Regions from separate parts of the Clostridium sp. SY8519 genome, predicted to be linked through region 1. Evidence: riboswitches for the same ligand, from Rfam matches in the RefSeq annotation. Region 1 holds a riboswitch; the other holds the start of a gene.

Region 1 (14,966 bases):
ATGAACTTAGGAGGGACAGCGAAATGGCTAAAACAAAAGTTATTTCTGCAAAAGAAGCTGCTGCACTTGTAAAAGACGGCATGACTGTCATGGTCGGCGGCTTTATGACAAACGGAACTGCAGAATCTATCATCAAAGAGATTGCTGCTGCAGGCGCAAAAGACCTTACCGTAATCTGCAACGACGGCGGTTTCCAGGGTGTTGGTACCGGACGTCTTCTGGCAAACGGCCAGATCAAGAAGCTGATCGCATCTCATGTAGGCCTGAACAAGGAAGTTGCTGAGCGTATGAACAACGGCACTCTGGAATGTATTCTTCAGCCGCAGGGTACTCTGGCTGAGCAGATCCGTGCCGCAGGCGCAGGCTTAGGCGGCGTTCTGACCCCTACCGGCGTAGGCACCATCGTAGCCGACGGCAAGGAAACTGTTACTGTAGACGGTAAAGAATATCTGTTAGAGAAGCCGCTTCATGCGGATGTAGCGATCATCCAGGGATACAAAGCTGACGAAACCGGCAATGTACGTTATCTGGGATCCGCCCGTAACTTCAATACCATCATGGCTTCCGCAGCTGATACCGTTATCGTAGAAGTAGAAGAGATCGGTCCTGCCGGCTGCATCGGTCCGGACTACGTTGAGACTCCTCACATCTATGTAGACTATTTAGTAAAGAAGGAGGACTAATCTAATGGAAAGAAGCGAAATCAAACCATTCATTGCAAAACGTGTTGCTAAAGAACTTCATGACGGTGACGTTGTAAACCTTGGTATCGGTCTTCCTACAATGGTTCCGGATTATCTGGATCCCAGCGTAGAGCTTACGCTGCAGTCTGAGAACGGCTTCATCGGCCTCTCTGCAGTAGACGAAAGCGATCCGGAAGCGCCTTACATTGTAAACGCAGGCGGACAGCCGGCAGGTATCGCCAAAGACGGTATGTTCTTTGACTCTGCCACATCTTTTGCTATCATCCGCGGTGGTCACGTAGACGCAACTGTACTTGGTTCCCTCCAGGTTGCTGAAAACGGTGACATCGCGAACTGGATCATCCCGGGCAAGATGGTTCCCGGCATGGGCGGCGCTATGGACCTGGTTGTCGGTGCGAAAAAGGTTATCGTTGCTATGGAGCATACCCAGAAGGGCAAACCTAAAATCTTAAAAGAGTGCACCCTGCCTCTGACCGCAAAAGCTCAGGTTAACCTGATCGTTACCGAGATGGGTGTTATGGAAGTAACCGACAAAGGTCTGGTTCTGACCGAATACAATCCGGAATTCACCGTAGAGCAGATTCAGGACGCTACCGAAGCTAAACTGATCATTGCTGACGATCTGAAACCGATGTGCTGATCCCTTCGCTTTCCGCGAAAGAATCAACCGACGGAATGGAAAAAGCCATACCGAAGCAGCCGCTTCGGTATGGCTTTTTTTCTGACTTTTGCCGCATGCGGGTTGTTTTCCCGGTCGGCCCGCCGGCAGTGCTACTGCTGGGGATGCGCTTCCAGCCAGGCGATGATGTCGTCGCTTTCATACAGCGGCTCCCCGTCGATAAACAGGCAGGGCACCTGCTCCTTTCCGCCGTGTGTGATCAGATAGACGCGGTCTTCCTCATTGGTATGAATGTCATGAAGCTCCACATCTGTACGGCCGCTCTGGCCGATTGCCCGCAGAACTCGTCTACAGTACGGACAGGTTTCAAATTTGTATAAATCAAGTTTCATTTTGTGCTCCTTTCCTGCAAAATTTTCTGTTTAGCAGTGAAGCTTCACTGCTTCCCTTCTCCCTGTATTCTAACAAAACTCCGCACAATAGAAAAGACTTGTGTTACACTGAAAGCAAATTCCATGAAGGGAGTGTAATCTGATGATGAAAAAGAAACTGACACTTGCCATGCTGATCTGCGCCGCTGCCGGCCTGATCCTGACTTCCTGCGGACAGCCAAAAGATGACACCAGACACACCCTTGGCAGAAGCATCCGTTCGGAAGAAAGCCTGCACCAGCCTCCCGCATTCATTTCTGCCGAAGGGACCACACTGGAGACCAGGATCCGGGTCCCGGAGGGATACACCCGCGTTCCCGCAAAATCCGGAAGCCTGACCGCCTTTCTGCGGGTCTATCCGATGAAAGAAGACGGCAGTCCGGTCCTTCTCTACAACGGCGCCGAAAAGAGGAATCAGAGCGCCCACGCCGCCGTCTTCCGTCTGCCTCTGGAAAAATATGACCTGCAGCAATGTGCGGATTCTGTCATGCGGGTCTATGCGGAGTATTTCCACAGCACAAAACAGGACAAACGGATCCGGTTCCACTTTGTCGATGGTTTTCTCTGTGATTACAATACCTGGAAAAAAGGCGGCCGTGTGTCCTTCCGCGGCGACACTGCCCGCTGGACATATTCCGCTAAAAAAAGCAATTCCTATAAAAGCTTTGTCTCCTATCTGCGCACAGTCTTCGCCTATGCCAGCACCCTGTCCCTGGAAGAAGAATCTTCCCCCACGAATCTGACCCATCTGCAGACCGGTGACATCTTCCTGAAGGCCGGAAGCCCCGGCCATGTAGTTATGGTTGTGGATATCTGTGAGAAAAACGGAAAAAAAGCCTTTCTGCTGGCCCAGGGCTACACACCTGCCCAGGAATTTGAACTTCTGAAAAATCCGAAGCACAGGGACGATCCCTGGTACTATGAAGATGAGATTTCCTATCCGCTGCGTACACCGGAATATACCTTCCCCAAAGGCTCCCTGCGTCACCTGAATTATTGAGCCGCACCCTGACTACGCAAGCACATGTATTGCGCAAACACTCGAGACAGTCTGCTACTGCTGAAACCGCTCCGGATCCGGCAGCTGTCCCTCCGCGGCGTTCACCAGTTTGCCGGCTGCCCGGGCGGCTTCCACCAGATCCAGGATCCGCCGGTTGATCGTTCCTATCTGCGCGCCGCAGTAGATCACCTGCCCGCAGCTTCCCACCAGATCCAGGGCACGCTGATAAGCCGTATCCCCAATCGGCATAAAGGGCTGTTCCAGGACGACTTCCTCCGCCAGCAGCCGAGCCAGCGCGTAATCCATATCATTCGGATACAGGATTCCTGCCGCGAAGGGAATATTCTCCTTCTGCAGTCTGCGGTACATCCGTATGCCGCTGCCGCCGGAAGAAATCACCAGTGCCCGGGGGGCGCCGGACTCCGGTTTTGGCAGTTCGATGCTGCCGAACATGGGATCGAAAAATCCATTGTCAATCTCATACAGTTCCCGGATCGTCTCTTCCCGGAAAATCTCCTCCGGGCTCCCGTACCGGTCGATGGTATCCCCATGCACACAGATGATCTTGTCCGACACTTTTTCCGCCAGATCAATCTCATGCAGCGTCATCAGCACCGTAATTCCCTTTTCCCTGGCCATCCTCCGAAGAATGCTCAGCAGCTCCAGTTTGTAATGGATATCCAGAAAAGAAGTGGGTTCATCCAGAATGATGATTTCCGGCTCCTGACAGATGGCCCGAGCCAGCAGAATTCGCTGCCGCTGTCCGTCACTGATGGCGTTGAAATCTCTGCCGGCCAGTTCCGAGGCATTCACGGCCGCCAGCGCGTCATCCACCTTCTGCTCATCCTCCCTGCTCAAAACACCCATGCGTCCGGTATAGGGATAGCGCCCGGTAGCCACAATGTCCGCGCAGGTCATCAGATCCGGTTTCATCCGCTCTGTCAGCACCACTGCCAGCTTTCTGGACAGTTCCTTGTAAGACATTTCATGCAGATCCCTGCCGTCAAAAATGACTTTCCCCCGGATCAGGCTCAGCTGACGGGTCAGACTCTTTAAAATGGTGGATTTCCCCGCGCCGTTGGGGCCGATCAGAGTCACAATATCCCCCCGGTGAATATCGATACAGATATCGTGAATCAGTGCTTTTTTATTGTATCCGACGGACATGCGCTCCATCGAAATATACGTATCGCTGTTCTTTCTGTTCATACTGCCGTCCCGCATCTTACTTATGTCTCCGTCCTGCCCGCCGGTGAATCATGATGTAAATGACAATCGGCGCGCCGAAAACGGAAGTAACCGTACTGATATTCAGTTCCACCGGCGCAAACGCCAGGCGCGCCACCAGGTCACAGAACATGCAGAACACCGCGCCGCCGATGAAATTGCCCGGAATCACCACCAGGGGTTTTGTGGTACCAAGGGCTCCTTTGACCAGAAACGGCACCGCGATCCCCACAAAGGAAATCGGTCCGGCAAATGCTGTCACCGTCGCGGACAGAATGCTGGACAAAAGGATCAGGACCACCCGGAATACCCGGATATTCACTCCGATGCTCTGGGCGTAATTTTCTCCCAGCTGATAGGCACTGATGGGTTTTGCGCACAGCAGCGTCAGCAGAAAAGTCACCGCGATCACCACTGCGCCGATTCCCACATTGTCCCAGCTCATGCCGGAAAAACTTCCCTGAGACCAGCCATGGAGATTGACGATATCGGAATCGCTGGCAAAGGTAACCACAAAGTCCGTAACAGCCGAACAGATATACCCGATCATAATGCCGGCCACCAGCAGCGCCGCCATATTGCGGATCTTTCGCGCAATCAGCAGAATAAATCCGATGGACAGCAGGGACCCCAGAAAGGCCGCCACAATATACGTATAGGAATTGACGGTAACGCCATGCATCAGACCCACAATCATCACCAGCGCCACCACCATCTTCGCGCCGGAGGAAATGCCCAGCACATAGGGCCCCGCGATGGGATTCTCGAAAAACGTCTGCAGCAGAAAACCGGACAGCGACAGCGCGCCGCCCAGAATGGCTGCCATGAGAATCCGCGGCAGGCGGATAGTCCATATGATATTGACTTCTTTGGCATCGCCGGTTTTCGTCAGCAGCACATGGAAAATCCTGCTCACGGGAATATGCACATTTCCGGAATTAATATTAATGACAATAATCGCCAGAAACGCGATGGCCATGCAGATAAAAACCAGCAGACAGCGGCTGCGCCGCCGGAAGTTCTCAGAATGAAAACTCGTGGCGGCGCCTGCGGGTGCTCCTGGTTTTCTGTCAGATGCAGATTTCATACATTCTCTCCAGATGGTTTTTTACTGGCAGCAGCGGCTGCCGGGCCGCGGAACGCACTGCGGCAAATTGGTTTTTACGGAAATTACTGCAGTTTCGTTAAAAACTGAAGATCCGAAGGACTGTCTTCTGTAAACAGCCTGTGGAAATCCAGAATCATATTTCCTACGATGTCGGTCCGCTGATACATGGAACTGCCGGTAATCCAGCATCTGCCGTTTTTCACTGCCTTCATGTTTTTCAGGACCGGATCCTTCTGCAGCAGATCCTTCAGGGTCTTCACAGAGCTGTCAATACTGCCATTATACACGATATAATCCGCGTCGGAAGCAATATCATAAAATTTTTCCACAGTCATGGGCACCGATGAGCTGCCGGATTTGTCTGTGGCATTTTTGAAAATATACCTTCCGCCGGCCATCTCGATCATAGTCGGAACGTAATCCGTGCTGCTTCGCACCACGGCTTTTCCATCTGTGGAAATATAGAAAAAGGCCACTGTCTTTTCCGTGTTCTTAAAGTCTCTGATGCTTTCAATCTTCTTTTCCTGCTCCGCAAAGAAAGCATCTGCCTCCTTTTCGTGACCGGTCATAACGCCGTAGAGCTTGATCCATTCTGTTCGTCCCAGCGGATTGCTCTCATAGCTGGAACGGTCCACCAGCACCGGAATGCCCAGATCTTTAATCATTTCCTGCACTTCCGGCGTGTGGTAAATCATCGTGGATTCAATGGCCAGATCGCAGTTATTGCCCAACAGCATCTCGTAATCCGGCTGATTGTACTTGCCCGCGTATTTCATTTTTCCGCTTTTTAACGCCTTTTTCGGCGCGTCAAAGGACCAGCCCTTCTCATCCAGCGAGGTCATGGTTACCGTATCCAGCGCGTTCATCGAGGCAAACAGTGCCATGGACGCGGTGGCCGCCAGATAAATGTTTTTCGGCTGCTGAATCACTGTAATCTTGCTGTTCAGGCCCGCCGGCGCTTTTTTGCCTTCCGGCACCAGAAGGAATTTTCCCTCTTTTTCAATCTGGATCAGCGCATATCCGCCTTTGTACTTGTATACCTGATACTGTGTGGCATAATCCAGTTTTACCGTGGACTGATAAGTAAGCCCCTGAATCTGCGGTGCCTTTTGGGCTGAGGCAGAAGTTTCTGTCCCGGCAGAAGATCCGGCTTCCGCGGAAGATTTTCCGGACTCTGCCGATGATGCGGAAGTGACCGATGTCCCGCCGGTGGAAGATGTGTCGGTACGGCTGCTGCCGCACCCCGCCAGCACGCCGGTTACTGCGATACATACGGCGAGCAGAACTGCCGCGCCCTTTTTCATTCGGTTCATAATTGCCCCCTCTGTCTGATGATTTCTCAGGATTTTAATATCTTTTTCTCATAAGCGGCAAAGATCTGATCCGCCTCGTCCTCACAGCCATACAGCGCACCATAGACCTTAATCCACTCTGCTTTGGCCAGCTTCGCTTCTTTCTTTTGCTGTTCCGGAGATTTCTTCGTCTCCTTCTTCTGGCTGCCCGCAGTGCTCTTCTTCTGACCGTCCGCAGCGCTCTCCTTCTGACCGTTCTGCGCTGCCGCGCCTTTCTCCGCGTCATCCGTAAGGATCCGTTTTTCCTCCTGGTCGGACCGGTCAATTACCACCGGCGCGCCAAGGACGGTAAACCGCCTGATATACGTCTCTAATTCTGCCTTTTTCTTCTGAATCTCCGCTTCTTCCGGCGTCAGCGCGCCGGTTTCGCTCTGCTCCCCAGACGCCTGTGCGGAATCTGCAGACGTGCCCTCCTGCTGCGCGGTATCCGCGCCTTCGCTCGGTCCGGCCGCACTGCCGCTTCCCAGGGCTTCACTGCTGTCTGCTGCATTACCGCTGTCCGAAGCTTCACTGCTGTCTGCGGTTTTGCTGCTGCCCGGAGTTTTACTGCTGTCTGCGGCATTCTTTTCCGTTTCTGCTTTCTCCGGCAGAACGGAAGAAGGAAGAAGGGCCAGGCTGGTCTTTGTCTCTACCAGCACGCGGTAATCCAGATCCGACAGTTCTCCGGCCAGCTGCATCTTTTTCTTTTCCACTGCCTGCTGCAGATCCCTGTCTTTCAGCTGATCTTCCTTCATTCCCAGCGCGGCAACATAATCTGTCCGTTTCAGCTTCTTCAGGAACCCATTGGCTGCTTCCGAAGCAGAAAACGTCCGCTTGGAGGGAACCTTCACAATGATGTAATCTTTATCCAGTCCCGCAGGCACTTCCGTACCTTCCGGCACCAGCAGATAATTCACCACATTATGCTGATACAGTTCCTCCGTAATTTCCGTCTGGGACTTCGCAATGGGCTTGCCTTCTTCATCGTACTCCACGGCGCTTTCGGAAGAAGCGCTGTCCTTTGTTCCGGCATTCCCGGTTTTGACCTTCGTCTGTTTTGATTCCGTTTCGGCAGTTCCGGATTTTGTTTTTGTCTGATTTGTTTCTGTTCCGGTTTTTCCGGATTTCGTTTCTGCCTGTTTCGTTTCTGTTTTCTTTTTTCCTGTCTTATCTGTCTCCGCTGACTTCTTCTCTTCCAGCCCGGTATCTTCTTTCTGATTGATGGAGAGCAGTCGGATTCCGTTTTTATAACGATAAATCTTGAAATAGCCGGCGTATTTCACCTCGGTCTGTTTCGACTTTTTGCTGTCTTTCTCCGCTGTCAGACCCAGAATCTCAGGCGCCTGATCCGTCAGCTTGTTTTTCACCTCTGCGGCATCCTTCTTCGCTTCTTTGGCAGCTTTTACCGCTGCCTTGCTGTCTGCTTTCGCGATGTAAATCGAATACCGGATCCAGTGAGGCTGTGACATGGCCGTGGTGCGTCCGATCACTGTATTGTTGGCATTCAGATTCACCGGAATCGTAAAGGTGGAATTGCCGCCTCCGCTTCTGGAATAGGTTCTTCCATTGGCCTTCAGCAGATCATAGCTGGAACTGGAAAATACAATGGTGGCATAGGCCTGGCCGCCCCGCACAGTAATTTTATCACAGCGGATATAGGCCAGCCGGCCGGATCCTCCGGACCAGCTGAAGGAATCTGGTGTATACACGCCGTCCTTCAGTCCGGTTCTGCTGTCCACGGAGGATGTGCTCTTGCTGGAATCATCCTTCCATTTGGATTCCTTTGCCTTCTTTTTATCGTTTTTAAAAGATGTCTGCTTCCCTTTCGTCGCGTATCCGGATCTTTCGGAAGAAGCGGTTTTCTTTTTCTTCTTGCTGGGAGCCGCCGAGGCTTCTGCCGTCTTTTTTGCTCCGGAACTGTAGAAGATCATGGTATGCGGATACCACTTGTTCTCCCGTTTGGAATGGGCAGAAACCGTCAGTTTTTTATCCAGACCGGACACCGGCACCGTGTAGGTGTAGTAACCATTGGACACTTTATAGCGGGACCATGCTGTTTTCGATGCCTTCGCTGCTTTCGCCGGACTGCCCATATACAGATAATCATAGCCTTCTCCGGTCAGGGCGAAGGAGGCCGACATTTTGCCGTTCTTCTTCACCGTCAGGACGGCATACTTGACACTGGATTCTTTGGGCGCAAGATAGAACATCCGGTTATCTGTCGCTGCCCGCACCCTGTAGGTCCCCGGTTTCAGAGTTTTTTTACCGGTGGGCACCGTAATCTCCGGATTCTTTGTTTTTCCGGATGTCTGACCGGAAGAACTGCCTCCGGAGGGTTTATTTTCTTCCGTATCGGTGATTTTTTGGGAATTCTTACTCAAAAATGTGGAAACCACATACGATATGTCTTTTCCTCCCATCTTGGTAGTAGTAGCAACGATCGTTGTATCTCCGTTCACTTTAACCGGGATCCGGAAAGACGAAAGCGTCCCTGGCTGTGTACTCGGCGGATATTTCAAGCCGTTGGCATAAACCTGTGTAATAGACTCGCTGGAAAACACCAGGGTGGCATACGCCTTTCCTCCGCTGACTTCCACCCGTCCGCAGCTGATCGTTAACTTACCGATTCCTCCGGAAAACCGGAAAGCATCCGGTTTATAGACGCCATCCGGCACATCTGCAGCATTATCCACGGCTGCCGTCCGGCCGTCTGCGATGGGTTCCGCCAGCGTGATTTTACAGGTGTAGTTAATCCAGCGATTTTCTTCTGTCATTGCTTCCGTACGTGCCGAAAAATGCATGATGTTATTCAGATCCACCGGTACTTTGGCCTGCTGATCGCTGATGGCATAGACGTCTGTACCCATGGCGCCGGTATCCTTGTTGTACAGTGCCGGATCCTCTTTATTTGAGGCGGTTTCCCCCATATAAAAATGGGTCATATTCTGACTGGACGTTTTAAAAATCGCGTATGCCCTGCCATTTTCCACTAAAACCGATGTGCAGCTGATCTTTGCCTTGCCGGTGGCGCCGCCAAATATAAAATCAGATGCCGCAAGGGAATATTTCCCGTCCGGCAGCGTGGTGCTGTTGTCAATGCGTGAAGTGCCCCGAACCGTTACCGCTCCTGCATTTTCATCCTGTCTGGAAGCCGGAGCCTTGGAGACAGTTTTCTTCTTTGCGGAAGAAGCGGCTTTCTTCTTTGCTTCCACCTCATCCTTCCCGTCAGTTTCACTGTTTTTCTTTTGGGATGATACTTTCCCGGAACCACTGTCTTTCTCCGCGGTTTCACTTTTCGACGCGCTGTTTTTCTGAGCCGCCTCTTTTTCAGACGAGGTACTGCTGGCAGAAGTTCCTTTCTCTGCCTTTTCCTTCCGCTGCTCCTGACTGCTGCCGGTTTCTGTCTTACTGTCTGCGGCGGCCGAACTGCCTGCCGTCTCTGCTTCTTTGGATGCACTGCCGGCTGTGGAATGGCCTGCCGTATGACTGCTTTCTGCCGCAGCTGTTTTCTCTGCGGGCTCTGCTGCTGATGCTGCGGCTTCCTGCTGTCCGGCTGCATGCTCGCCGCCGGCCGTATCCCCGGCAAAAGCTGTCATCGGAGTCCCTGCGACGGATGCTGCCAGCATAGCGGTCAGTACTTTTACTTTCCAGTTTTTCATACGTATCCCCTTTTCTCTCCTGTTTCGCTGTTTTCTGCTAAACGCACAACGCACATGCAGAACTGCAGCCGTGCCGCAGTTCTGCATGTACATCTGTGTAAGGTCACGTTATCCTCTGTCCGGTATCGGATCTGACGGTCTGGTATCCGCCGGTCTGATGGGGTTAGCGGGTTTTGGCGGATTTTGTTTTGGTGTATTTTGTGCTGTATGTCTTTTTGCCGATCTTCGTGTTGGCTTTCACTTTCACCTTTACCACATTTCTGGATTTTGCTTTCAGTGTCAGGCTGCCGCTTTTCACGGTTTTGTATTTCCACTTCTTTGCCTTGCCGACTTTGTAAGCAACGGTATAATTCTTGGCGCTTTTTACTTTTTTAAAGGTCACTTTTACCGCTTTTTTCTTACTTTTCACTTTCAGCCCGCTGACTTTTTTGGCCTTGAATGCGCGAATTGCCTTTTTCTCAGCCGCTTTCTTTGCTGCCGCTTTTTTTGCGGCTGCCTCAGCCTCTGTGGTCAGACCGGCGGAAGAGATTTTTACTGTCATATCATACCAAATCTGTTTTCCATGAAGTTTCCCTTCCTCCGTGACAAGCAGAGAATGCCCATTTCCATGATTTGCTTCCAGATTCCTTTTCGAGCACTTTGCAAAGGATAATTCGGTATCCAGCGAAGAAACCTTGAATGTATAGGTTGCATATCCGGCACTGTCCTCCACTTTTGGCGCCCAGGCGGATTCATCCGCTGCTGCTGCCTGCTCTGCAGTTCCCGGATACAGGTATGCATATCCACTGCTGTTCAGACGCAGTTTTACCGTATACTCATTCCCATTTTTCACAGTCACTTCACAGGTGTCATGATCAACATCCGCGACTGAGATCATCTGTGTATTACTAATCTGAATGCCTGTCCGATACACCCCGTCCACATATTTTACCGGAGCTGCTGCTGTATGCACACTCCCGGCACTCCGGGCGGACGCGGACGCGCTGCCTGCCGCCAGAGCCGGTGTTGCCGCTGTAGCTGCAACCAAGGCAGCTGTCATAAGTACTGTCATTATTTTTTTCTTTTTCATCTGATTCGTCCTTTCCTCAATGGGCTGTTGTTCTATCTTTCTCCCACCGGTGCATGCAGCATTCTTTACGCGCAATTACCGTGTTTTTGCCGATTTCGACTTCGCATATTTGGTGCTGTATTTCTTTCCGCCGATTTTCGTGTTTGCCTTTACGGTTACTTTTACTTTTTTCCTGGATTTTGCTTTCAGCGTCAGCTTCGTGCTCTTGATGGTTTTATATTTCCATTTCTTTGCTTTGCCGACTTTATAAGCAACCGTATAACTCTTGGCGCCCTTCACTTTTTTAAAGGTTACTTTTACCGCTTTTTTCTTTCCCTTTACTTTCAGACCGCCGACTTTTCTGGCCTTGAACGCACGGGCTGCCTTCTTTTCCGCTGCTTTTTTCTTTGCTGCGGCTGCTTTCTTTGCTGCGGCTGCCTTCTTTGCCTCTTCCGCTTTCTTTGCTGCGGCTGCTTTTTCGATGGCGTCTTTCACGTGTGACACATAGATCTGCTGAACTTCCGAAATTTCTCCCAGTCCGTTGATCTGCGGCATCACGGCAAATCCTTTATTTATAAATCCGGTCTTCCAGGAATCCTCATCATCCCCAGCCATATCATTATTGGCATGGTCGCCGGCTACCACCATCAGCGGGCGAAGCACCACATTTTTATACTTCTTGTCGTCCTGTACTTTTTTGATTGTGTTTTCCAGAGACGTGGATTCCGGCTCTCCTTCTACCGTTCCTACAAACACGTTTTTGTATCCCAGGGAATCATATACCTGCTGCATTACTGTGTAAGTGGCTTTCGCCTCGTGGCTGGTGCCGTGCCCCATAAAGACAAAGGCCGTATCTTTTGCATCGCTGACAGACTGAAAACCTGCCGACTTTGCCGCTGCAGAAGCTATATTCTGTGCCACTGCCTTTCGGTCCGCGTCTGTATTCAGCAGCGGTTTGGCAATCGTCACTGTCATGGATCCTTTATTGTCCTTCACGTCATTCACCAGAAGATCATACTCGGTACCGCTCATCAGAGTCGTCGGCTGAATAATCACTTCTTTTACCCCGGCTTTCTTTGCCTGCTCCAGGGACTCCCGAATCGTATTGATGTGTTCCTCATCTCTTGCCAGGATGTGGTTGATAATTACCTGAGAAGTAAATGCCCGTCTGACATCATACTTCGGATACGCTTTGGTGATGGCCTTCTCAATTCCGCCGATGGTCTTGATCCGGCTGTCCGTATAGCTGGTGCCGAAACTTGCTACAATGATCTCCTTGTCCTTGGTCGGCGCTGTATTTAACGGGTTGTCTTTCGACGCGTCCCCGGTGCTTACAAAGTAATCTGCTCCGCCTGCGCCCGGATATTCATAACCTTCCGGTATCTCCGGTACAGCAGCTTTTTCTTCTTCGGAAAGCTGATTGTAGGCATATTTGGCCAATTTAGCCATTTTCTCTGTAATGACCTGCTGGGCCTTCTGTTCCGCCGGTGTTTTTTTCGGATGAATATAGATCTCCCCGATCAAGCCGGCTACCAGCATCGGGCAGTTGTTCTCATTAATATATTTTTTTCCGTCCTGCTCCGTCATAGCCGCAATCTTTCCGGTAATTTTCTTCACATTCGCCGCTGTAATCTCTGTCTTCTGCTCCTTATCGATTACGGGTTGCCCCGCTGCCATCGCCGGCACCCCAAAAGATGTAGCCATCACCGATGCTGCCAGAATTACAGTAAGCGCTTTTTTGAACTTCATGATCTCTCCTCCATTTTCCCTGATGCAATACCTGCAGTTATCCATCAAAACCAACCCCCGGCCGGTCTGGTATCCGTCCCTAACCCCCGGCTGACACGAAACCTGCGCAGACAGGCTCCGCCGCTGGACGGCCCAAGTCCGCCTGATCCTATGTTATAAAAGAGCTTCAGCAAAGGCTCTTATAACATAAAAACACCCTCCTTCCGGCTGGAATTCAGGTGTGCAGAAAACGTCTGCCGATCAGACACCGCTGACGGCAAACTTATGGCACACTTTTCCGAAAATACGCCATGTTCTTTTCCATCCAGCAGGTTTCCTGGCTTACAGATCTCTGCGCACCTGACCCTTCTCAAAGAAACAAGCCACAGACATGTCATGTGACAGACTTCCTTCAATGGGATCCCTCAGGTGTGCTCCCTGTTTACAGTGGTCGGACCGTCCGGGATTCTCACCCGGTTCCCTATTATCCGCCGCCCTTAGAGCAGCGGCACTGGTCGGACATTAAGTTTTGATTCGTATAATAAAATATTATCATCTGCACCATGCAGAGTCAACAAATGCGGCGGCTTTTTCTTCCGCTTTCGTATGCCGATTCTGCATAGTGCGATTCCTATATCTTTATCTGTTTCTTTTTTCCTGCTGTATCAAACAGAGCAGCATAGAACTCATTTTCACTTCTCAGCTTCTTTTCTTAATAATACCTGCTCCCAGCAGCGCCGCAGCCAGAATCAAGGCGATCCTGCCCAGCATCCATGCTCTGGTTCCGGGTCCGCCGGCTTCCGGCAGCACATAAGCCGTTGTATTGTAAAAGGTCATTGCTCCATCCAGCTTTTTCCAGCTGCTGTCATAATAAGTAATCGTACTTTGCAGGTCAGAGGAAATCTCAATTTTCACATAATAGACGGATTTGTCATATGCAATATGCTCTTCTTTTCCCTGCTGCTCCGTCAGTTTATAATAATAGGTTCCCGGCGACAGTTTCGGAATGGCAAAGGAAATTTTTCCGTCTGCGTCATTTTTTGCAGATACCGCCGACGCTCCGCTCAGCATATCGCCGTTCCGATCCACCGGAACCGCCTGGAAGGTAAATGCTCCGTCTGTCAGCGTACCGCCCAGCAGGACCTTCCTGGCGCGAATTTCGGCGGCTGTCGTTTCTGTCAGCGTATTGGTCAGCGTATAATGCGCCTCCGAAACCGTGATGTCCCTGGCATCCTGATGTGTGGTCACCGAATGCAGCGCGTAAGCCGCAATCTTTGTTCCCCCAGAAGTATCGGAACCGAAGTTTTCCATCAGATACCGGTTGTATCCGTCGGTTTCCATTCCAGGGCATTGCATCCGTCTTTCTGTGCTTTTCCGCTGTCACACTTTGTCCGGACGGCTCCGACGAAGCCGCGGCATCTGCCGACGGCACAGCAACCGCCAGTACCAGAAGAAGCATGGCGCAGCAGATGCTCAGCATTCCGGCGGCCTTCCCTTTCTGCCATAACCGGAAGTGTTTTCCCCTGTTTCTTCGTATGTGATTCACTTCATCATCCCCTTTTGGATCCTGCACACTTTGCCATTTTTATCATAATATAACATAGAATCAAACTTTTTTGAATTAGTCAAACAAAAAGTATGCTACTTCTTATTGTCATTACTTTTTGTTTTCAACCGCAAACAATTCCATGTTAGACATTTCCGGACATCCGCCTATAATAGAGTCAACAAAAAGAAATTCACAAATACAGGTTTCATCTTATTTGTTATTTCCTGAAAATAAACAATTTCAGAGAAAGGGGTTTTTACTATGAAAAACACAAGAACACAAGGTATCGTTGAATTAATTCTCGCTGCAGTCGCAGCACTGTTTCCGCTGATCTTCCGTTTCAGCTTTGATCTGACACTGGCAAATCCGGGCTTTAATGTACTGGTAGCTGTCTGCCTCCTGATCGCAGCCGTACTGGCCAGGGTCGCTGTCGACACACTGACCGGAACTTTCCACAGACCGACACCGGAGCATCAGCATCACCTGTCCGGACGCAGCAGTCTCGCGTAAGCGCGGAACCGATGCAGCAGGCAAACGGAACGCCGATGCCGGATCCACGGAT
Region 2 (14,966 bases), 440 kb from region 1:
CTTATCCTGGGGGATCCGGCATGGCTGGTGCACCCGGTGGTGGTGATCGGCAGATGTATTTCCGCCCTGGAGACCATCCTCAGGGATATGTTTCCCGACAATGAGAAGGGGGCCTTCCGGGCAGGCGTGCTCATGGCTGTCCTGATTCCGGCGGGAACCTTTCTTGTGACCGGTTTTTTCTGCTGGCTGCTGCGGTGGATGCATCCTCTGGCGGGGTTCGCGCTTCAGACTTTCTGGTGCTGGCAGGCGCTGGCCATGCGGGGACTGCGGGTGGAGAGCAGACATGTGTACGCCCATTTGAAATACGGGGACCTGAAAGGCGCCCGCAAGGCAGTGAGCCGGATTGTGGGAAGAGATACCGACCAGCTGACGGAACAGGGGGTAACCCGGGCCACGGTAGAGACCATCGCGGAAAATTCCTCCGACGGTGTGATCGCGCCGCTGTTTTATATGGCAATCGGCGGGGCGCCGCTGGCTCTGACATATAAAGCCATTAATACGATGGACAGTATGCTTGGATATAAAAATGAAAAATACCTGTATTTCGGACGGGCAGCGGCCCGGCTGGATGACGCGGCAAACTATATCCCGGCGCGGATTGCCGCCGTCTTCTGGATCCTTGCGGCGTTTTTTACGGGCAATCATGCGGGACAGGCGGCAAAGATCTGGGTACGGGACCGGAGAAAGCATGCCAGCCCGAATTCCGCCCAGACGGAGTCGGCATGCGCGGGAGCGCTGGGCGTTCGGCTGGCGGGACCGGCCTGGTATTTTGGCACTTATTATGACAAGCCGGCCATCGGGGATCCGGACCGGGAGATCCGGCCGGAAGACATCCTGAAAACCAACCGCATGATGTACTGCGCGGGTCTGCTGGCAGCCGCGGCTTTTCTGGCAGCCCGTTACGGCATTCTGGCGCTGGCGGCACAGGTGCTGCATTGATGCAGATACCCGGTAAAACAGAGAGGAAAGGAACCGATCATGGATACAAAACATGTACTGCCAAGTGATATCGAACGGACCAGCATGGCGATCATTGCGTCGGAGCTGGAAGAACGGGGAATACAGATTCCGCCGGAGCAGCAGGCAGTTGTCCGCAGAGTGATACATACTTCCGCGGATTTTGATTACGCGGAAAATCTGAAATTTACACCAGGAGCCGTAACGCAGGGCGTCGAGGCGCTGCGGAAGGGCGCGCCGATTATTACAGACACCAATATGGCGCTGGCGGGAATCAGCAAGCCTTCCCTGAAAAAAACCGGCGGAGCGGCTTACTGTTATATGGCGGATCCGGCCATGGCGGAGGCGGCAAAACAGCAGGGAACCACCCGGGCGGCAGCCTGCATGCGGTATGGGGCAGAACAGTATCCTGCGGGAATTTTTGCTGTTGGAAACGCGCCCACCGCGCTGATTACCCTGTCGGAACTGATCCGTCAGGGGCTGCGGCCGTCGCTGATCATCGCAGTTCCGGTGGGCTTTGTCAATGTGACGGAAAGCAAAGAAGAGATCTTTCAGATCTGTGAATCCTGCGGCGTGCCGGTGATTGCGGCTATGGGCCGGAAGGGCGGCAGCAACGTGGCGGCAGCCATCTGCAATGCCCTTCTGTATACAGCGGTAGACGCGCTGGATCCGTCCCGGAGAGGGTGGAATTAGGCATAGGGAGCAGAGGCAGATATTGCAGACAGGAACCGGAGACAGGGAGCAGAGGCAGATACTGGAGACAGGGACAGGAAAGAAATGAGAAAGATGGAACACGGCGGGGACTGGGCCGGATTTCAGCAGGAATTCGGCTGGGAGCCCCTTGACTTTTCGGCAAATATCAATCCGCTGGGTGTCCCGGAAGGCGTATGCCGCGCAATTGCCCGGGCGGCAGCGAAGGCGGACCGCTATCCGGATCCTGCCTGCCGGCGCCTTGTGCATGCGCTGGCAGAGACTGAGCAGGTTCAGGAAGACTGGATCCTGTGCGGAAACGGCGCGGCAGATCTGATCTTTCGGGCGGCAGCGGCACTGCGCCCGAAACGGGCGCTGCTGACGGCCCCGGGCTTTTCGGAATACCGCTGTGCTCTCCGAAGCGTGGACTGCCGGGTGGAGTACATCCGGCTGGAGGAAAAGAATGAATTCCGGCTGCAGCCGGATATTCTGGAACGGATCACACCGGAGATCGATGTGCTGTTTTTGTGCGAACCGAACAATCCCACAGGGGTTACCACCGATCCGGATCTTCTGGAGCAGATCCTGCGCAGATGCGGCAGGACCGGTACGCGAGTGATTCTGGATGAGTGCTTCGGCGATTTCCTGGATCAGGGGGAAAGACATTCCGCCAGACGGTATCTGGGGGAAATGGACCATCTGCTGATCCTGAAAGCCTTTACCAAGATCTACGGGATGGCCGGGGTGCGTCTGGGCTACTGCCTGTGCGCGGATTCCGGACTCCTTGCGCGGATGCGGGAAGCCGGCCAGCCCTGGGCGGTGTCGCTGCTGGCGGAAGAGGCCGGGCTGGCTGCGCTGAAGGAAAAAGAATACCGCAGAAAGACGGAGCTGTTGATCCGGGAAGAACGGCCCTGGCTCTACCGCAGACTGGAGCAGCTGGGCCTGCACCCGGTCAGGGGAGAAGCGAATTATCTGCTGTTCCGCGGCAGTGCCGCCCTGGGAGAAGCCATGCGCAGCCGGGGGATCCTGATCCGTGACTGCAGCAATTATCCCGGCCTGGAGGCGCCGGGAGGCGAGAAGTGGTACCGTACAGCTGTGCGCAGCCACGGAGAAAATGAACGACTGGCGGCAGGTCTTGCGGCCTGCCTGGAGACAGAGAACAAAGCGGCGCAGATGCTTTGTTCCGGGGGACAAACCACATGAAAAAAAGAACTGCCTGCATTATGGTGCAGGGAACAATGTCCGGCGCTGGAAAAAGTCTTCTGGCTGCCGCTTTGTGCAGAATTTTCCGGCAGGACGGCTACCGGACGGCACCGTTTAAAAGCCAGAATATGGCGCTGAACAGCTATGTGACCCGGGATGGCCTGGAAATGGGGCGGGCCCAGGTGATGCAGGCGGAAGCAGCCGGCCTGGAGCCGGACGTGCGCATGAATCCCATCCTGCTGAAGCCGTCCAGCGATACCGGGAGCCAGGTGATCGTCAACGGGGAGATCCGCGGCCAGATGTCCGCGGTGGAATATTTCCGTTACAAAAAGCAGCTGATCCCGGAGATTATGAAAGCATACCGGGAACTGGAGCAGCAGTATGACGTCATTGTGCTGGAAGGCGCCGGCAGCCCGGCGGAGATCAATCTCAGGGAGGATGATATCGTCAATATGGGCATGGCGGAACTGGCAGATGCGCCGGTGCTCCTTGCGGGGGATATCGACCGGGGCGGTGTCTTCGCGCAGCTGTACGGCACCTGTGAGCTGCTGCGGCCGGAGGAAAAGGCGCGGATCAAAGGGCTGATTGTCAACAAATTCCGAGGCGACCGGGAGATTCTGGAGCCGGGGCTTCAGATGCTGGAGGAGCGGGTGCATATTCCGGTGGTCGGTGTGGTGCCCTATGTCTATGTGGATGTGGATGATGAAGACTCGCTGGCGCCGCGGCTGAACCGGAAAAAGGCGGAAAAAGTCATCGATATCGCTGTGATCCGTCTGCCCCGTCTGTCGAATTTTACGGATTTTTCCCCGCTGGAATCCCATCCTGCCCTGGGGGTGCGGTATGTGAAAACGCCGGAAGAACTGGGACAGCCGGATCTGATCATCCTGCCGGGCACCAAAAACACCATGGACGACCTGGTCTGGCTCCGGGAGTCCGGGCTGGAAGCGCTGGTGCGGAAGGCAAACGCGGCAGGGACACCGGTGCTGGGCGTCTGCGGGGGCTACCAGATGCTGGGGGAAGAACTGAAGAATCCGAATCATACGGAGGGAGACCTGGATCAGCTCAAGGGAATGGGGCTGCTGCCGATCCGCACCGTATTTTCGGAACAGAAGACAAGAACCCGCTGTCAGGCGGAGGTGCAGGCAGCGCCCTTTGCCGGCGCGCGGCTGGACGGCTATGAGATTCACATGGGAGAGACGGAGGTAAACGGCAGCCCGTTCTGCCGGCTGTCCAGCGGTCAGCCGGACGGCTGCATCCGCGGAAACGTGTGCGGCACCTATCTGCACGGGCTTTTTGACACCGGCGAGCTTACCGAGCGTCTGGCCCAGTATCTGGCAGAGCGGAAGGGGATTTCCATAGCGGATCTGACCCCTCTGTCCCACAGCGCCTATGTGCAGAAGCAGTATGATATCCTGGCAGACACGGTGCGCGATTCCCTGGATATGGATGCGGTGTACCGGATGATGGGAATCAGGGGATAGCTGGAACCGCCCAGTCAGCGGTACTGCTTCGGTGTCAGCCCGGTGTGCTTCTTGAACACTTTTGTAAAGTAGCTCTGATCGCTGAATCCGCAGGCGATGGCGATTTCCATAATGGGATAATCCGTATTGGCCAGCAGGCGCTGCGCTTCTTCGATGCGGATATTGTTCAGATATTCCTTGAAGGAAAAGCCCGTGACCTGTTTAAACAGGGTGGACAGGTAGGAGGCGTTTAAGTGGATGTTTTCCGCCACATCCGTCAGGGTAACCGGCTCGGAAAAATGGTTGGTGATATACTCCGCGGCCCGTTTGATGACCTTGTTGTTTTTGTCGGAAGAATAAAACAGGCTTTCGGTGAAAATCTCCATATTATCCTGGAAGGTATAGCAGATATCGTAGATATCGTCCGAATTGATGATGGAGGCAATCAGCCGGTCGGTCATGTGCAGGACCATATTAGTCTCGCTGCCCCGGTCAATGGCAGCCCGGGAAAGCAGGGTGCACAGTTCGATAATGCGGATTTTCAGCCGTTCCAGGTCGTGGTTTTCATAGAGGATCAAGGCGCCCAGCAGCTCATTGAGAATCTTGCGCGCTTCCTCCAGGTCGCCGGTCTTGATCTTTGAGATCAGCAGGTTCTCCTGATCCAGCGGGTAGAGGTTTTCGTTGCGGAAGCCGCTGTTTTTGTACATCTGGATGGATTCGCTGATTCTGGACTGCTGGAGCAGTTTGCCCTGTTTGGACAGCAGGACTTCCCGGCTGCCCTGGTTTAAGTTGTTCATCAGATAGTAGAGCAGTTTGCTGTACTGGTTCGCCAGGTCCGGGCTGATGACTTTCAGCTGGTAGGAATCTTCGGAAAGGTTCAGGAGGGTCTCGGTGCTGAGATGATATCTGCGCTCCACATCGATGATGAGGGAGGCGTCCGGTTCCTCCATCAGAAAAGGGCCGGTGACGACCGAGCCGAACATGGTATCTTTGCTGATGATGGGAAAGACGATGTGATACAGTCCCGCATGGCAGCAGAACAGATAGCTTTCTCCCAGGTCCATGGCCTGGCGGCTGGCGTTGGCGTGTTCGGTTTCGCAGTTTTCCTGGGCGGGCAGATGGCGGATAAATTCCTTGCAGAAGGCGGCATTTTCACCTACGGATACGATAATTTTGCCCCGGTCATCGATCAGCTGGGTATGCAGTCCCGTGCATGCGTTGAATGCAGTGAGCATGGCAGTAATGTCTTTTTTTGACAGATATTTGAAGATAAAAGATTCCATGGAACAAATTCCTTCAAAATAGCAGTTTTCCTGTAAAAAAATACGGAAAACACTGAAAAAAACAGCGGGTAACAAATTTGTAATTAGTATATCATTCTTAAAAATCTAATACAATTACTAAATGGAATGGCAAAATAACAAATCGGAATACAGAAACCAGAGAAATTCCAGAAGAATTGTACAGGGGTACAAAATGGAAGGACTGAAAAAAATCCAAATACTGCAAAAAAAATACAAAGGAAAGAACTGGGTATTTGCTATACTTGCAGGCATAAGCAGGGCGTGTCCGGACAGCACGCTTCTGTGTCACGAAAGGCAGGGTGCGGCCTGATACAGCACCGGAAACCGGTCAGACTGAGGACACAGTCTGAGGAACAAACGCATGAGGATAAGATCAGGAGGAAAGTATCATGGCAGTTTTAGACGAAATTTCTGAAATGCTTCAGAAGGGAAAAAGAAAAGACGTAGTTAAATTATGTCAGCAGGCACTGGATGAAGGCATTCCCGCAAGCGAAATCTTAAGCGGCGGACTGCTGGCCGGCATGGACATCATCGGCCGTAAATTCAAGGCAAACGAAATCTTCGTACCCCAGGTACTGGTAGCTGCCCGCGCGATGAACGCAGGCGCTGAGACCTTAAAGCCCTATCTGGCAGACGGAGACAGCACATCCAGAGGCAAGATCGTTCTGGGAACGGTAAAAGGCGATCTTCATGACATCGGAAAGAATCTGGTAAAGATGATGTTTGAGGGTAAAGGCTTCGAAGTTATTGATCTGGGCGTAGATGTGCCGGCAGAGAAATTTATCCAGACAGCCATTGACAATGACAGCCACATCGTGGCATGTTCCGCCCTTCTGACCACCACCATGCCGATGCTGGGCGAAGTGGTGAAGACAGCAGAAGAGATGGGTGTGCGCGACAAGTTAAAGATCATGGTAGGCGGAGCTCCTGTGACCCAGGAATTTGCTGACAGTGTCGGCGCGGACGCATATACAGAAGATGCTACAAGCGCGGCAGACAAGGCACTGGAATACGTATAAGAATCAGATTTTTGCAGAGTCCTCGCATTGTTTTGTGAGGACTCTTTTTTCAACGGAAAGAGAAGACAACGAAATGAGAAGACTGAGATCCCGATCGGAAGGCATGGAAAAATCCATACTGGAGCAGCTGCAGCAGCAGGAAATCTTTCTTCCGGCGGACTGCGGCGGGCGGGGAGCCTGCGGCAAATGCCGGATCCGTTTCCTGTCAGAACCGCCGGCTGTTACAGAACAGGAAGAAAAGGCGCTGACACCGGAGCAGCTGGCAGAAGGCTGGCGCCTGGCCTGTGAAAGCTATGTGACGGGAACGTATGAAATTCTTCTGGATCAGTCCGAAGATGAGATCATTGCTGCCGCTGACTTCCATGGGACCGAACAGAAACCGGCGGATCCGCAGGCGGGACAGACGGCAGGGACCAGTGCCGGAGCAGGGCAGAACTGCGCGGAAATTGCGAAAAAAGGAGCGGTGGATATCGGTACCACCACCATCGCCATGTCGCTGGTGGACTGCACCAATGGAAGGGTCCTGGATACCCGGACATCCGTCAATCACCAGCGCAGCTACGGCGCGGACGTGATCTCACGGATCAAGGCGTCTACAGACGGGAAAAGCGAAGAACTGCAGAAAACTATCCGGACGGACCTTCAGCAGCTGGTCCGGCAGCTGGGCGAAGACCCGGACACCCTGGAACTGGTGGTGGCAGGCAACACGACCATGGAGCACCTGCTTCTGGGGCTGCCCTGTGACACGCTGGGGGTGGCGCCCTATACGCCGGTGGATATTTCCCTGCATCAGGAGGGAAACCTTCTGATTATGCCGGGCATCAGTACCTATGTGGGCGCGGATATTGTCAGCGGAATTGTGGCCTGCGGCATGGATCAGAGCGAGGAAATCTGTATACTGGTAGATCTGGGCACCAACGGGGAAATGGCCATCGGCAACCGGGATCAGATCCTGGTGGCTTCCACGGCCGCCGGCCCGGCTTTTGAGGGCGGAAACATCCAGTGCGGCGTAGCCGGGATCCCGGGAGCTGTCAGCGCAGTGGAGATCCGGGATGGAAAAACTTCCATCCGGACCATTGGAGACCGGCCGCCGGTGGGACTGTGCGGAACCGGAGTCCTGGAGACGGTATACGAGCTTCTGAAAGAGGAAATCGTGGACGAAACGGGACTCCTGGATGACGCGTATGAAGAACAGGGATTTCCCCTGGCGGAAGGAATTGTGCTGACGGCGAAGGATATCCGGGAAGTGCAGCTGGCCAAATCCGCCATCCGCGCGGGCATTGAGACGCTGGTCAGAACCTGGGATATCAGCTATGACCGGATCGGCAGACTGTATCTGGCCGGGGGATTCGGCCAGAAGATCAATCTGCGGAAAGCGGCCGGCATCGGCATGCTGCCGAAGGAGCTGCTGGATCGGACCACGGCGGTGGGCAACAGTTCCCTGGCCGGCGCCGTCATGCTGGCAGAGGATGACAGTCTGCGGGAGCGCTTTGCCCGGACCGCTTCCGGAGCGAAGGAAGTGGCGCTGAGCGAAAGCCCGTATTTCGGCGATCTGTATATGGAATATATGTTTTTTGACCCGGAATGCCGGGAGGAGGAGTAAGGATGACGAAAGAACAGGCAGCGGAACTCGCGGAAAAATGCGGATTTTCCCACTGGGGATTTTTTCAGGCATCGGATCTGAGATTTTTACAGGAAGTCAGAGACATGTGTGCCGCGGACAAATGTCACAAATATGATAACTGCTGGAGCTGCCCGCCGGCCTGCGGCACCCTGGAGGAGAGCCGGGCAAAGGCATCGGGATACGACTGGGGCATTCTGCTGCAGTCCACCGGCGCCATGGAAGATGACTTTGACGTGGAGACCATGATGGGCACCGAGGAAGAGCAGAAATCCCGGCTGGCGGCCTTCGTGGAGGCACTGGATGCGGAGGAGCGATATCTGCCGATGTCTTCCGGCGCCTGCTGCATCTGCAAGACCTGTACCTATCCGGATGCGCCCTGCCGTTTTCCGGACCGGATGATCACTTCCATGGAAGCCTATGGGCTGGTGGTGTCAGAAGTCTGTGAATCGGCGGATACGCCCTATTATTACGGGCCGGGGACGATCACCTATACCAGCTGTGTGCTTTTTTAAGCTGCGGCAGGCATACAAAAAATAAGTGTCGGATACTTTTCGGATACATCCGAATACCCTCCTTCGAAAAGTTCGGGAATCCCTGGACTTTTCGGGGGAATTCAGCTATACTGGAAAAGAAGTGAATATCACTCAGGTGCCGGGATATGCAGCGCATAGACCGGTGAAAAGGGAAACAGGTGCGAATCCTGTACGAACTCGTCACTGTAAGCAGGGAGCGAAGCCGGAGCCACTGGGAGACCGGGAAGGAGGCGGAGCGCAGATCTGCGAGTCAGGAGACCTGCCTGAGGCAGACACGACGGATCACAGAGGGTTTATCCCGTGATTCGAAGCCACGAGTAATTGGCTGTGTATGACAGATGCGGAAGCACGTACGCCTTTACTCGTAGTATTATGCGGTAAGGGCTTTTTTCTTGCCCGCGGCAGCTGATGGGAACCGGAGCAGACTCCGGAGCACAGGGCTGCGGCAGACAGAACGTCCGGCGGGGCTGTCCACCCCGGCGGAAGGATCAGCCGTTACAGCCGCTGCATTTACTTATGTTGCGCGAAATCGCTGTTACTTTGTCCATAACATACAGATGCGGTTTCACCTGACAACCCTCATGCTGACCGGTGTGCGTCCACACACCGGTCTGTTTTTTTAAGGAGAAGATCGTATGGGACAGCTGGAAGAAACCATCCGGGCGATCCGGCCCGCGGACCGGGCGGCAGCCCGGGAATGCCAGAGCCGCTGGGACGGCATAGCCAAGCCGCTGCACAGCCTGGGGAAAATGGAGGATCTGCTGGTGCAGATCGCGGGGATTCAGAGGGATCCGCGGATAAGCATCCGGAAAAAGGGGCTGGTGATCATGTGTGCCGATAACGGCGTCGTGGAGGAAGGCGTCACCCAGACCGGACAGGAAGTAACCGCCATCGTGGCGGAAAATTTTCTGGACGCGAACTCCTGCGCGGCAATTATGTGCCGGGAGAGCGGAACGGATATTTTCCCCATTGATATCGGCATGGCCGTGGATACGCCCCGTGTGGAAAAACATAAGATTGCCTATGGAACAGCCAATTTCACCAAAGGACCGGCCATGAGCCGGGAAGAGGCCGTGGCTGCCATCGAAGTGGGCATTGCCAAAGTAAGGGAACTGAAGGAACAGGGCTATGAGATTCTGGCCACCGGCGAGATGGGCATCGGCAACACCACCACCAGCAGCGCGGTGACCAGCGTGCTTCTGGATGTGGACCCGGAGCAGGTGACCGGCAGAGGCGCCGGCCTGACCACAGAAGGACTGCGCCGCAAAGTGGCCGCCATCCGCCAGGGGATTCGGAAAAACAGTCCCGATCCCCGGGATCCGGTGGATGTGCTGGCGAAGGTGGGCGGTTTTGATATCGCCGGACTTACCGGCGTCTGTCTGGGAGGCGCGGCCTGGGGAATCCCGGTGGTGGCAGACGGGTTCATTTCTGCCGTGGCGGCACTCTGTGCCATCCGCCTGGCGCCGGCCTGCGCGGATGCCATACTGGTCTCCCATCTGTCGGAAGAGCCGGCGACCCGGATGGTAATGGAGGCTCTGGGCCGGGATCCCATGATCCACGGCCGGATGCATCTGGGAGAGGGAACCGGCGCGGTGGCCCTGTTCCCGCTGCTGGATCTGTCGGCGGCAGTGTATCATACAATGAGCACCTTTGAGCAGATTCGTGTGGAAGCGTATGAAGAACTGGAATAACCCTATGCATATCTGGTATGACCTGAAAATTTCTCCAATGGTACAATATTTGTAATGAGTGAACACAGGTAAAGGAGGAACCCTCGGGCAGACAGGGACAGCAGACATGACGATTGCACAGATCAAATATTTTATCGCTGTGGCGAAGTGCCTCAGTTTTACAAAAGCGGCGGAACAGCTGTTTATTACCCAGCCGGCGCTGAGCCGCCATATCCGTAATATGGAGGAAGAGCTGAATATCCAGCTTTTTGTCCGCACCGGAAGCGGAATTCATCTGACTCCGGCGGGAATATCACTGTTTGAGGGATTTTCGTCAATCTATGAGTCCTATACCGGTCAGGTGGCCCGGGCGGAAAAGATTCAGGCCGGACTCAGCGGCCGGCTGAAAATCGGTGTGCTTTCACAGACGAATATCGCGGATTTTATGCCCCTGATCTATCATGATTTTCAGAAAAATCATCCGAATGTGGATCTTTGGTTTACCCAGGGGTCATTTTCTTCGCTTCTGGACGGGCTGTATGCCGGGGACCTGGACCTGGTATTTACGCTGCAGTTTGAAATCGAACGGAAAAAAAGCATCGTCTATCAGTATGTGGATCATTCCAGAGACCATATTGTGCTCAGCCGCTATCATCCGCTGGCAGCCCGGGAAGATCTGGTTCTGGAGGATCTGAAAGATGAGAAATTCGTCATGATTTCCCCGGAGGACAATCCGGAGTCTTCCGGACTGATTTTTGATCTGTGCAAGAGGCATGGGTTTGTGCCCCAGGCCGTTTATGCCACTTCCCTGGAGGAGCAGATCCTCTGGATCGAGGCAGGAATCGGCGTAACGATTCTGGATTCCCGCTGCGAACTGAAAAACAACCGGGAAGTGAAATTTTATGAAATGGACAGCAACTGGGATCCGTCCCTGGTTCTGTGCTGGAACCAGCACAATTACAATCCCTTAATCGCGGTCTTTCTTCAGAAGATGAACGAAGTTCTGGGACTGGAGGATGAGGAGATCCACGGAATTGAGGAATAAAAACATTCAGTTTGGGATACAGACAGGGAAGCCCCCGGCGTTTGGCAGTTTTTGCTGACGCCGGGGGCTTTGTAAGCTGCAATGCAGTACTGTTATTTCCGACATGGTTTCAGCCGGAGACGGTCAGGTTCCGGAAGGGTTCTGTGTATCGTTTCCGGAGCCTTCTGCTGTTTCTTTTTCCGCGGCCTTTTGGCCGGCTTTATGGAAGGAAAAGGTAAGAATCATAAAGAATACCATGGCAAGAATAATGCACAGCATCCAGATCTGTGTGGTAGACATATCAGCGCTCCTCCTCTCTGATAATGGCATCGGAGTCTCCGAATTTGTTTAATTTGCCGATAGCAAATCCCACGGCGGTAATGGCAAATACCAGAACGACCACTTCTATAATTGCTGTAATACACATATGCATAAGACATACCTCCTTTAATCGGCTGCAGGGCCGGCGTTTTTTGCTTTGACAAACAGTCCGGGTCTGCCTTCACAGGCTGCCGTGGAGATAATCCCGACAATCACTGAGAAAATCAGGGACATGTAGGATACGTGGAAGTTCGCCCATCCCAGATGATCCTGCAGGCCGAAGGTAGACCAGATGCACACTACAATCCAGGTGATGATGAAGGTAATGATGGAGGCTTTCTGCGAGCGTTTCCACCACAGACCGATGATGGTCATGACGAATACCGGAATACCAAAAGCGAAACTCCAGTTTACCATATTGACCACTGCAGGCTGGAAGTTGCAGATCAGCACCGATACCACACCGATGATCACAATAATGATGCGGGTCAGACGGGTTTTCTGCGCTTCGGTAGCCTTTGGATTTTTCAGGGTATAGATGTCATGGGAAATAATGGTGGCAGGCGCCAGGGACATTACTGCAAAGGAAGACAGGTCCACGCCCAGGAAGCCAGCCAGCAGAAGCGCCAGTACCGGTTTCGGCAGCAGTGCGGCCAGCATGGCCGGTGTCATCATCATATCGCCTGCGGAACGGAAGGCTGCGATGGAGAAGGCAGCGACACCGATCAGCGCGGGCAGCACACAGAAGCATCCGTTGATAGGACCCGCAAACCAGAGGGATTTTTTGACTTCTTTATTGTTTCGGGCGGTAGCTACCGGCTGGTATCCGGTCTGTGCCACACCGTGGAACAGAGAGGCGCCCAGAGCGGTAGGAATCGCGAAACCGACGATCAGGGCCGGATTGCCAAAGAGGCTGGTCATCCAGGAGGTGTCCGGGGAAGCCTTCATGGTGGACTCCACGGCATCCCACCCGCCGGGCAGACGGAAGCACAGGGCGATAAACACGACGATTAAGGCTACATACATTAAAATGGCGTTGATTAAGTTCAGCCAGGCGATCTCTTTCATACCGGCCAGGAGTACGTAAAGTACGGCGATAATGCCTCCAATAATGGCACAGACGGTGAAGGACCAGCCGGTCATCAGCTGAAAAGTGACAGCGATGGTTTCAAGCTCCAGGCAGCACATGCCGATAATGATGGCTGCGTTCATGCAGGAAATTAAGTGGCCGGAAGTAAAACCGAAGATCTTGCCGAGAAATTCACCTGCTGTTTTTGCTCCGGTTCTGCGCATCCAGGGTCCGGTGATCTGCGTAATGACTACCATCATCACTGCGCAGGCGATGCCGAACCAGGCAGCGATTACACCCATGCCCGCAGCGTTCTGACAGGTGCCCCAGTTGTGGGCGGATCCCAGGAGAGTCAGCGCCAGGGTGATACCCACCAGAGAGGCGGGCAGTCCGCCGCCGGCAAAGGCAAAACCACCTTCTCCGGCTCCGTGCTTTTTGTTGTGACGTGCTACGGCGGCGCCGATCCCTACGATGGAGATCACTTCATAGAGAAGCACCGCAACAAGAATACCAGCTTTCATAAAAACAGCTCCCTTCTGTTTTGCCCGCTGAACCAGAAGATTCAGCTTCCGTTGGACAAGTGTCTGAAAACATGATTTTTTTCTGTGGTTCGAACAACTTTATAAAATCTTTAGAATTATTGTATGACAGAAAAAAGGCATATGCCAAATAACAAATCTGCATACGGGTATCGCAAGTCTTTATTCACAGACAGGAAAAAAGCCGATATAATCAGCTTAGAGAGATTTAAAACCGCATATCCCGCGAAAAATAAGTGAACAAGAAACGGAGTGAGTCACATGAAAGAAATGACACCAAAAGAACGGGCACTGGCCTTTTTCAGAAATGAACCGGTGGATGAACTGCCTACCGATGAAGGACTCTTCGTATTATTCAATCCGGAAGCGTACAAAGAGCGTCCGGACCATACGAAAGGGGGAACCGACTGGTTTGGCGTAAAATGGAAATATGAACCCGGCGTGGATGCCATTGCGCCGGATCATACGGAGGATCCTGTGCTGGAAGACATCTGTGACTGGCGGGAAGTGGTGCAGTTCCCGGACCTGGATGCCTGGGACTGGAGCAAAGTAGAGGAAATCGACCATATCAGCGAGATTGACCGGGAAAACAAAGCCTTTGAAATCATGTTTGTCAACGGCCCCTTTGAACGGCTGCATATGCTGATGGGATTTGAAAATGCCCTCTGCGCGCTGATTACCGACGAAGAGGAAGTGGCGGCCTTCTTTGACGCGTTTATGGACTGGAAGATCCGCCTGATGGAGAAAGTCATCGAGTACTACAAGCCGGACATCCTGATGTTCCACGATGACTGGGGCACCCAGAAAGATATGTTCTTTGATCCGGATCTCTGGCGGCGTCTGATCAAACCGCAGATCAAACGGGCAGTGGACCGCTGCCATGAGCTGGGTGTGCTGTTTGACATGCATTCCTGCGGAAAAATCGAGCGCGTGGTTCCGGAATTCCCGGAAATCGGCATTGACGCATGGCAGGGCATGGAGATTAATGACATTCCGAAGCTGAAGGAAGCCACCGGCTATCGGCTCGGCATGCATGTAACGCCGGATTATCAGAAATATGTGGCAGAGAATCTGAGCGGCCACGGACTGACGGAAGACGATGTCCGCAGCCAGGTCCGGGAAGAATTCTACAAAAACGCGAAAGGCTACTGTTATTTCCCCATGTTCCTTCCCTTTGGCGGATGGACGACGGAAGTGATGATTGACGAAATCTTAAAATGCGGAAAAACCGTATACAAAGATCCGGAAAACTGCCGGCAGTAAGAGACTGCAGCAGATTACCCGCGGTACCGGGGAGCGAATGGAAGGCTCCCCGGTGCCGCGGGTTTTATTTTTCTTGAAGTTTTACATTTTCCGGGGAACATAGTAAAATACTGGGTAATTCCAAGTGTATCGGCAAAAGGGAGGAAACAGAAGCAATGATATTTGTCATGAAAAAAGATGCGTCCCGGCAGGCAGTGGAAGCCTTTGCGCGGGAGTTTAAAGAAAAAGGGTTTGAGCCTTTTATCCGTCCGGGAACCGAACGGACCAGCGTATGCCTGATCGGCAATACG

The links. A riboswitch is a leader RNA that binds a small molecule or an ion and turns the genes downstream of it on or off. The one in region 1 is predicted to bind cobalamin.
Region 2: linked by a shared signal. The riboswitch ahead of cobT (nicotinate-nucleotide--dimethylbenzimidazole phosphoribosyltransferase) and the one ahead of CXIVA_RS04195 (sirohydrochlorin cobaltochelatase) in region 1 are both predicted to bind cobalamin.

The regions. Positions count from the first base shown of each region.
Region 1 covers NC_015737.1:878,858-893,823, forward strand. Annotated here, with positions in the region: gene CXIVA_RS04150 (CoA transferase subunit A) at 24-683, shown strand; gene CXIVA_RS04155 (3-oxoacid CoA-transferase subunit B) at 688-1,344, shown strand; gene CXIVA_RS04160 (glutathione S-transferase N-terminal domain-containing protein) at 1,476-1,715, opposite strand; gene CXIVA_RS04165 (DUF4846 domain-containing protein) at 1,858-2,754, shown strand; gene CXIVA_RS04170 (ABC transporter ATP-binding protein) at 2,809-3,963, opposite strand; gene CXIVA_RS04175 (iron ABC transporter permease) at 3,980-5,068, opposite strand; gene CXIVA_RS04180 (ABC transporter substrate-binding protein) at 5,152-6,402, opposite strand; gene CXIVA_RS04185 (hypothetical protein) at 6,429-10,079, opposite strand; gene CXIVA_RS04190 (hypothetical protein) at 10,243-11,148, opposite strand; gene CXIVA_RS04195 (sirohydrochlorin cobaltochelatase) at 11,224-12,876, opposite strand; cobalamin riboswitch at 13,165-13,386, opposite strand; gene CXIVA_RS04205 (FctA domain-containing protein) at 13,555-14,196, opposite strand; gene CXIVA_RS14085 (hypothetical protein) at 14,166-14,360, opposite strand; gene CXIVA_RS04215 (hypothetical protein) at 14,666-14,914, shown strand.
Region 2 covers NC_015737.1:1,318,931-1,333,896, forward strand. Annotated here, with positions in the region: gene cbiB (adenosylcobinamide-phosphate synthase CbiB) at 1-939, shown strand, start outside; gene CXIVA_RS06260 (precorrin-8X methylmutase) at 979-1,650, shown strand; gene CXIVA_RS06265 (threonine-phosphate decarboxylase) at 1,735-2,850, shown strand; gene CXIVA_RS06270 (cobyric acid synthase) at 2,847-4,331, shown strand; gene CXIVA_RS06275 (PocR ligand-binding domain-containing protein) at 4,346-5,593, opposite strand; gene CXIVA_RS06280 (corrinoid protein) at 6,004-6,633, shown strand; gene CXIVA_RS06285 (ASKHA domain-containing protein) at 6,707-8,236, shown strand; gene CXIVA_RS06290 (DUF2284 domain-containing protein) at 8,239-8,769, shown strand; cobalamin riboswitch at 8,887-9,072, shown strand; gene cobT (nicotinate-nucleotide--dimethylbenzimidazole phosphoribosyltransferase) at 9,426-10,481, shown strand; gene CXIVA_RS06300 (LysR family transcriptional regulator) at 10,588-11,505, shown strand; gene CXIVA_RS14105 (hypothetical protein) at 11,629-11,784, opposite strand; gene CXIVA_RS14485 (hypothetical protein) at 11,786-11,917, opposite strand; gene CXIVA_RS06305 (sodium:solute symporter family protein) at 11,932-13,395, opposite strand; gene CXIVA_RS13390 (uroporphyrinogen decarboxylase family protein) at 13,675-14,676, shown strand; gene aroF (3-deoxy-7-phosphoheptulonate synthase) at 14,832-14,966, shown strand, end outside.